DNA from 2 places in the Ruegeria sp. CL7 genome. Region 2 is predicted to be linked to the other one. Evidence: riboswitches for the same ligand, from Rfam matches in the RefSeq annotation. Region 2 holds a riboswitch; the other holds the start of a gene.
What was found. A riboswitch is a leader RNA that binds a small molecule or an ion and turns the genes downstream of it on or off. The one in region 2 is predicted to bind cobalamin.
Positions count from the first base shown of each region.

Region 1: it holds a riboswitch for cobalamin, as region 2 does, so the genes downstream of both, ACR0LI_RS16495 (aromatic ring-hydroxylating oxygenase subunit alpha) here and ACR0LI_RS20540 (DUF4198 domain-containing protein) in region 2, are expected to answer to the same signal.

Region 1 is NZ_JBQFPQ010000007.1:153,598-157,864, reverse strand. Features, by position in the region: gene ACR0LI_RS16500 (FAD-binding oxidoreductase) at 1-901, opposite strand, end outside; gene ACR0LI_RS16495 (aromatic ring-hydroxylating oxygenase subunit alpha) at 907-2,160, opposite strand; cobalamin riboswitch at 2,243-2,446, opposite strand; partial or broken gene ACR0LI_RS16490 (IS5/IS1182 family transposase) at 2,520-2,672, shown strand; gene ACR0LI_RS16485 (hypothetical protein) at 2,974-3,198, shown strand; gene ACR0LI_RS16480 (DUF3833 family protein) at 3,228-3,770, opposite strand; gene ACR0LI_RS16475 (DUF3833 domain-containing protein) at 3,767-4,267, opposite strand, start outside.
Region 2 is NZ_JBQFPQ010000016.1:18,793-23,059, reverse strand. Features, by position in the region: gene cbiQ (cobalt ECF transporter T component CbiQ) at 1-540, opposite strand, end outside; gene ACR0LI_RS20550 (cobalt ABC transporter permease) at 540-1,115, opposite strand; gene cbiM (cobalt transporter CbiM) at 1,112-1,723, opposite strand; gene ACR0LI_RS20540 (DUF4198 domain-containing protein) at 1,730-2,515, opposite strand; cobalamin riboswitch at 2,648-2,847, opposite strand; gene ACR0LI_RS20535 (ROK family transcriptional regulator) at 2,969-4,093, opposite strand.

The DNA.
Region 1 (4,267 bases), on a different contig from region 2:
AGCGGGCGGCGGCAAGCACCGTGTCGGTCTCGGCAACCTTGGCCGTCACGCCCGAGGTCGCGAACAGGATTTCGGCGCTGCTGTCGTCGTCCAGAACAACGTCATCCAACTCGGGCTGATCCGCCTCGGTTTCCACCGGCGCGCCGAAGCTTTCCTGATGGTAGTTGTTCATATCAAAACCAAGACCGGCCAGCGCGTCGCGCACCGCTTGCATGAAGGGCTCGGGACCGCAGCAATAGACTTCGCGCTCAAGGTAATCCGGCGCCATCAGGCCCAGCATCAATTGGTTGAACTGCCCCTGATATCCCGTCCATGGGCGGTAGCGGTCCGGCTCTTCCACCACGAACTTCAGGTCCAAACCATCCGTGCGGCTGGCCATCTGTTCCAAGCGCTGGCGGAAGATGATCTCGGATGGCCGCTTGGCGCAGTTGATGAAGACAACGTCCAGATCGCGGCCTTCGTCCCACATGCAGGTGGTCATTGACATCATCGGTGTGATGCCTGAGCCAGCCGAGATAAACAGGAACTTGCGCGCATCGCTCAGTGCGTTGGTGAACAGGCCCGCAGGCCCAATGGCCTTGAGCCGCATGCCGGGTTGAAGATTGTCCAGCATCCAGCGCGTGCCGATACTGTCGGGTTGCGCTTTGGCGGTGATGGTGATCGACCGCGGCCGCGATGGCGACGATGAGATCGTGTAGGTGCGATACACGACTCCCCCGGGCTGGCCGGGCGCCGGAATCTCGAGCGTCAGGAACTGACCGGGGTGATAGGCGAACTGCGCCCCAGAGGGGGCCCGGAACGAAAAGCTGGCGGTGTTCGGCATCTCGGGCACGACCGAGACACATTCCAGCATCTCTCCATCCTGCCAAACGGCTGATGAAAGCGTGTCCAGATCTTTCATCAGACTTACTCCGCCGCCATGTAGTCAGGGGTCAGGCGGGCCGACACTGTGCTGCAATACCAATCCACGAATTGCAGTACGCCGGATTCCTGAATGGCTGAATACGGGCCGGGCACATAGGCCGGGCTGTTGATGCCCTGCTGGTTGTCCTCGACCACCTGACGGTCTTCGTCATTCGTGGCGACCCAGACTTCGGTCAGGCGTTTCACGTCGTAGTCAACGCCTTCAACCGCATCCTTGTTGACCAGCCATTTGGTCGTGACCTCGGTCTCTGTCGGGCTGATCGGCGTAACACGGAAAACAATCGAGTGATCGGCAAGAAAGTGGTTCCACGTGGTCGGATAGTGGAACTTCAAAAGCGATCCCGCATCCGCAAAGGGCGACCGGCCCAACCAGCGGCGCACGGCGGATTTCCCGTCCATCGTATAGCTCTCGGCGCCTTCTTTCAGCGGTATCCGCGCCAGACGGAATTGGCCGTCCTCGTGCAGATAGAACTGCGATGGCATACCCGCTGACTGGCACCTGTCGAAATGGGCTTGCATATAGGCTGGGGTTTCACCGCCTTCGATCCCCGTCACGCCCGGATCATCAGGGAAGGTCCGGCACAGCGCAGGGTGGTTGCCGCCGCAGTGATAGCACTCGCGATTGTTTTCCCAGACCAGTTTCCAGTTGCCGTTCTCGATGATCGAGCTTTCGAATGCGACCTTGGCATTCGCAAGATCATGCGGCTCAAGATACGGGCGCGCGATATTGGCAAACGTGTCAAAATCCGGGGCGACATCCGCCAGACAGATATAGACCAACCCGGCAAGCTCGCGGCAATGAACCGTCTTCAAACCATGCTGTCTGGGATCAAACTCTGGCCCCATGTCGCGGGCCCACAGCAAAGAGCCGTCAAGCTCGTAGGTCCATTGGTGATACGGGCAAACCAGCTTCGGCGCGTTGCCTTTTGCCGCCTTGCATATGATCGAGCCGCGATGGCGGCAGGTGTTGTGAAACGCCCGGATCTGGTTGTCGGCGCCGCGCACGATGATCACGCGATAGGCACCCACGTTGTACGTTACATAGTCGCCGGCTTTCACCAGTTCACAGGCCGGAATGGCAAAGAGCCATTCGCGATAGTGGATGGTTTCCAGGTCGGTCTGAAAGATCTCGGGGTCGGTGTAAAAGGCCCGTTCCAGAGCATAGCCCGGGATTCGACGCGCCAACAGGTTTTGGACATTGTTCACTTCTGGCTCTCCTGCCGCGCCCCGCGGCATTGCTTGGGCAGATGACAGGGAGGAACCGTCCGGAGGCGCGCGAGGACCACGTCCGAAACCCGTGCCCCCACCGCCACCCGCGGTTTGACATATCTGCAAGGCTGGTTTCCGGACTTGAAAGGGGCTTGCACCCGGTTGCGACACCTTCCCGGGATCCTCGTCCCAGTGGTTGATTGTCGAACCTGACCTTCCTTACCGTTGCGGGGGCAGCGCCGGAATTCCACCGGCTTCCCAATTCTCCGCGGTCTGAGAATCAAACAGCGGCACCTCACGATGGCAGCCTACTTTCTACCTGCTTGGGCGCTGAAATGCTTGCGACATTTCCGGTTTCAAAACAGACATGGAAATTTTCCGGCTGAGTGGACGGCGCCGGGATCACGGTCCTTGGCACAGGGGCATGGCAAGCCCGCCAGCACGGCGTTCTGCAGGGGCCAGTGGGCTTTGCGATGGATGCGGCCACGTCTGACATCCGCGCCGTCAAATTGTCCCCCAGCCGTGACAGCGAAGGCCCGGCTGCTCTGCACAGAAACGAAACGCTGCACGTCGCCTGAGCATGGCTGGAAAAGAGAGAGTCAGGCCAAGTGAAGGAGGTTTGCAGCAAACCCTTTTGGGTGAAGTTGATCCGTTTGGGATAGTGCTGGCTTGCCATGAGGCAGGTGAAGAAGGCGAATATCCGTCATGCGAGAGTTGTCAGTCCATCCTGTCAACGGACGGTAGAAAACCTCATTTTGTCCATAAAAAATTGTCTTTTTCGGGAAAAACCATTACGTTTTCCGAAAATGGTGGAAAACACCGGAGGCAGTAAGAGAGCAGATGCCAAAACCGAAAACAGGTGTTTTGCGGACAACAGTTCCTTCGCGCCTCATGGGAAAACGGGATGGTCTGTTTTTCCTCTGGGGGCAGATAGAACGCGCGCGCTTGAAGGTCGAGGGCGGCGAACGCGCCGAGGGCGCAGCCTCGGACGGGCCAAGGGCAAACACGGCCGGTGAGGTCAAGGGATCGACGACAGCATTGGTGGACGAGTTTATTTTCTACTGACTTTTGTGATGAAACCGGGCCTGACGGCCCTATTTCTTCTCGAAGAACAGGATGACTTCACCCAGACGGACGCCATAGCGTGAGACATACGCGCGGTTCAGCAGACGGTCGTCGTCCAGCAGCCACATCCAGTCGTCGAATTTGACACGCATGGTCCCGTCCTTGATCGGCAGGTCGATCTTGTATTTCCAGTTGAACGTATCCCCGCGTTCAATCCCGCTGGCGGTGCCCAGCACGCCAGGCGCCGTACCGGTCCACGTATCCTCTCCGGTTTTGGTCAATGTCCAGATGCGTTGTTCCGTCGCGCCATCGTCGTAGACGAAGTCTTCGACCAGGGTCAGGGTTTCGCCGTCCCATGTTCCGTCGATATCAACCGTGAATCTGCGGGGGATATTTCCCAGAACATCCTGAAACTGACCGTAGGCCACTGTTTTACCCTCAAAAAACTCTTCCAGGTTCAACTGTCGGTCCGACAGAAACGTTTTTGGTACCTTCGGTTTGCTGGAGCAGGCCGCCAGAATTGCAAGGCTTGCGATGGCAATGCAGGCGATGAAAGAGCGAAAGGTGATCATTGCAACGGCTTCCCTTCCGAAGTCGCGTCATACCCGTTTGACCCACTTGGATGCATCGGTTTCGATCTGGGGCTTGGACGCATTGTGGCGATCAGTTCCGCGACCTTGACGCCAAACTTGCGCATCTCGGACCGATTCATGATGACGCCGGTTTCTGTCAGGTACATCCAATCGGTGACATCCAGTGTGTGTCCACCAGCGTCATCTGGCAGAATGATACGATAGGTCAGTTTTACCGTGGACCCCGAGATAATGCCCCGACCTTCGCCCACGATATCATCCGCCATTGCCGTGAATGTGTTGCCAGTTCCCAGCGTCAGGTACCATTTGCGGGTCATCTGTTTTCCGTTGGAGTAGGTGAAGTACTCGGTCAGCGTGCCCGAGTTGCCTTGCCATTCGCCGGACATGCGCGCGACAAAGCTGTTCGACATTTTGCCGTTGGGGCCATAGATCAGGCCCTCGGACAAGATCTCTCCGTTCAGGTGTTTTTTCAGGGA
Region 2 (4,267 bases):
CTTCATGGCGGCCCGCAGCCGCAGGTATTCTTCGCGCAAGACCTCGATATAACGGATCGTGAACATCAGCAGGTAAACCAGCTTTTCCGGGCACCGCAGACGATGCAGGGCGTGGCCCAGTGTGACCGGCTCCATCGTCCCGACCAAAACCATCAGGGACAGGATCACGGCATTGGCGGTCAAGGCAATCTCGACCGCTTTCCAAAAACCCTGCCAGCTTGCAGGGAATCCCCAAAGCGTGAACATCGGATCCCCGGGCATGGAAAAGGGCAACAGGACCAGCATGAACAGGATGAACCCATCCATCATGGCCATTCGCTTCAACGTCTTTCGCCGCGGCAGACGTGAAACTATCAGAAGCGAAAGCGACACTGTCAGCGCCGCGCAAAGCGCGCCGAGGGATGACACCGCCACGGTCACGACTGCAAAAACAACTGCCATGACGATCCGCATCCGGGGATCCAGCAGGCTGATCAGACCTTCTGGCCCGTCACCGGCTTCGGACAGTGTTTTTTCCTTGTGCCCCAGAACGTGTGCCATCAGGACGCCAGCTTGCGGCGGGCCGCCATGTAAAAACCCAGACCAAACAGACCAACGATGTACCCAATCCCGCCAAGGATGGTTTGCAGGTCGTTCTGTTCGCGATAGGCCGCAATCTCGCGCCTGAGCGGGCGCAATTCGTCACGTATGGCCTTGGCGATAACCTGCTGTTCTTCGGCGCTGAGAGACGCCGCCGAACCGCTGGCCTGCGTCACAGCAGCCGAAGATGAGTCACCGTTTTCTGCCACAGCAACGCCCATGATCCGCGCGACATCTTCGGCAGGCATCGTGACTTCGGCCACATGCCCGGCGCCAAGGTCGGCAAAGAAAGTGTGCGCCACGGCCGAGGTCGGCGTGTAGACAAAGAAACCGTCCGCATCCGTGACCGATCGACCCAGCTCGGCCCCATCCGGGCCGGTAACAATGACCTCGGTGCCGCTTGCCATGTCGCCGTTGGAAAAGCCGATTTCGCCCTCGATGACGTCTTCCGACTCGAAAACGCCGGCTATGACCTTGTGCGCCAGGGCAGGCACAGGTGCGCAGCTCACGGCCAATATGACAACCAGATGCTTCATGTGGCTGCTTCCCTTATAAACAGCTCGGGCTTGACCTTGCGTGCCAACAACACGGCGAACCCGGTCAAAATCGCCTCAATGGCCATGACAGGAATATGGGCGAAGAAAACAAGCCTGGCGGCAGGCAGAAATTCATCCCCCGACAGCGCCAGGGAAAACGCGACCATGCCGGTTGTCGCCGCAATGGCAAATGCGCCGCCGACGCCCCCCCAAATCGCACCTTGCAAAGGCGTTCCACGCGCGATCAGACGACCGAACAACATTCCGGCCGCCACAGCTGGAAATGCGATGTTGACGGTGTTGATCCCCAACACCGTCAACCCGCCAAAGCCGAAAAAGACCGCCTGTAGCAAAAGCCCGACGAACAAAGCCGGGAATGCGGCCCAACCAAGCAGCAGCCCGGCCATGCCGTTGAGGATCAGATGGACCGACGACGGACCAATGGGTACGTGGATCAACGAAGCCACGAAGAAACTGGCTGACAGAACGCCCGCAGTGGGGATGCGATCAAGATCCAGAGACCTGAGACCCATGGCGATCCCGCCCGCGGCGGCTATGGCGCCGCCAATTACAACCGGGTTGGAAAGGGCTCCGTCGACGATGTGCATCTTGGGTTACTCCAGATCCCAGGAGCGAATCCAGATGACCGCATCCTGGCTGAGTTCTTTGCCCTCATGTTCGGTTGCCGGACCGGAACCAAGTGCTGCGAAACCCCAGTAACCGGCATTTGGAACGCCGAACGAGAAATACCCGTTGTCGTCAGATATGGCGACCACCGCACCACCCGGCATCGGAGAGACTTTCGGTGCAGAAGCGGCCGAACTTTCCATGTCGGGCTCGGCGGCCATGTACTCGATCTCGATTTCGACCCCCGCAACCGGCTGACCATCAGCCAGCACACGGCCCGTGAAAGTCGAACCCGCGATGATGTTGGTCGGCTTGTTCAGCGGGATAATCTCGGTCGGCAAACCTACGGGATTCATCCAGTCGGTCGGCAATTCGTTGCGGTTCAGGAAGGCTTTGGTGAGCTGTTGGATATAGATGTCTTCGGATTCCTCGTAATAAGGCTGAGGAACCGTCACCAGCACATAGTCGCCCGACCGTTTGACCGGGACACTGCCTTTGAACGCCACGCCCTCGTTTTCCCCGCCGGTGAACCGGATAGCTTCCAACGTGTCCAGCAAATCGGTCTTTTCACCGTTGTGGATCACATAGAATTCCTGCGGCTTTTCAAGATCCATGACGTGGCCGTTCTCGAACGGATGCCAGAAAATCAGCTTGACCGGCACATCGCCCGGTTTCTGGATCATGGTATCGGTAGTGTATTCCAAAAGAAAATGCGCATCTGCGATGGCGGGAAGAGCCACCGCGGCAACGGCTGCGCTGAGCAGCGTTTTCATGAACAGTCGTCCTTGTCCCGTCGCGCCAATCCCGGCGCGAAATTCGTTTTGACTACGGGACATTCAACGCCAAATCACCCTTTCAGGCATCCTGGTACGACGCACATCCCGTCGCCGATTAGGAGTGCCCCTTATGAGGACACATGTCCGGCAGGTATCCTGACTTGCGGGTCAAAGCGTTGGACTGGCCTTCCCGGGGCAAACCCCAGTGGCGTTTCAGCCCTGCTCGCCGCTTACAGTTGCGGGTGCAGTTGCGGAGTTGGGCCTGAGCCCGCACCGCATTCCCTATTGATTCCAGAGCAAGCCCCGGAACCGGACATGCCGAGCGGCTTGCCAGACAACTCAGCCTTCCGTCAACGAAAATGTGTTACGGCCATCGAAAATTATGAGCTCGGCAGTTTGCGAGAGTGAACCGGTTTGTGAAATATCCAAGGCAACAGGGTGATTTCACATCTAAGCTTCTGAAAGATACCTTTCCGACAATGGCAGGCTTGCCGCGCCCAGTGAGCGTGCATCCGGGCCCACGGTCCCTGCCAGCACCACGGGGTGCTCGAGACCGGTCAGGTTCAGCTCGGACAGTTTGTCTTCGACCATTTCAACCAAACGCGCCTTGATGTCCTGCGGCATCCAGCCGTCAATCTTCACGCATTCGAAATCTATCAGGCTACAGGATGAGACAATCGCATAAGCAATCCCGCTTGCCGTCCGTTTCAACCAGTTTTCCAGTTGAATTTTTGGCACATCCCAACGCTGGGTCGTTTCCCAAATGGAATGCGACGTTACCCCTGCTGTGGTGATTGCACGCTCGAGAACATACAGGCTGGCCACGTCGATAAGCGGTCTGACACCACCCGCACCATCCGGTACAGGCAGGGGGCCGATTGCGCCCGAGTTTCCACGCCCGGAAAAGATCGCACCATTGAGAACCACACCGCCGCCAATAAAAAACCCGATATAGAAGTACAGGAAATCCCTTGGTCCATCGGCCGGACCGAATACCAATTCCGCCCCACAAGCCGCAGTGGCGTCATTTTGCAGAAAAACCGGCATATCGAGGCGACGAGCCAGGTCAGCCTTCAGGTCTGATACGCGCCACGGGTCCATTTCTTCCTGAGGAACCTGAAGGGTCTGGGCCCAGTCCCACAGGTAGAACGGCATGGCAATTCCAAGACCCGCAATCCTGCCTTTGGCCTCGGGCGACATGGATGACATCATTTTCCCCAGACTCTGTATAGAAAACTCCAAAGTGGCTTTTGGCGTTGGATAGTCATAGGTTCGCCGCTCGCGTTGCCGCACATTTCCGACAAAGTCAGTCAATACCAGCTCGGTACTGCGGCGCCCGACCTTGAGCCCAAAGAAAAACGCACCATCCGGGTTGAGGCGCATGGGAACGGAAGGTTGCCCGACTTTCCCGCGGACCGGCTCACCGCGCAAAAGCAAACCGTCCTTCTCAAGCAGCCGCATGATGACGGAAACGGTTTGCGCCGACAGTCCGGTCATGCGCGCAATCTCGGACTTAGCAAGAGCCTGATGACGCCGGACAAGCGACAACACCAGCCGTTCGTTCCGGGCCCGCATCCCGCTTTGATTGGTTCCGCGCACCTCTGACCCGTGCAGGCCAATCGAATTTTTCCGAGATGAATTTTCCGGCACGACCACCCCTTTCCTGCTGAAGAATGAGAAAGCCCGCCCGCCCTGTCAATAATAAATAAGAGTGATTTATTTATTGACTCAAATTTCGAATCTTGTGAT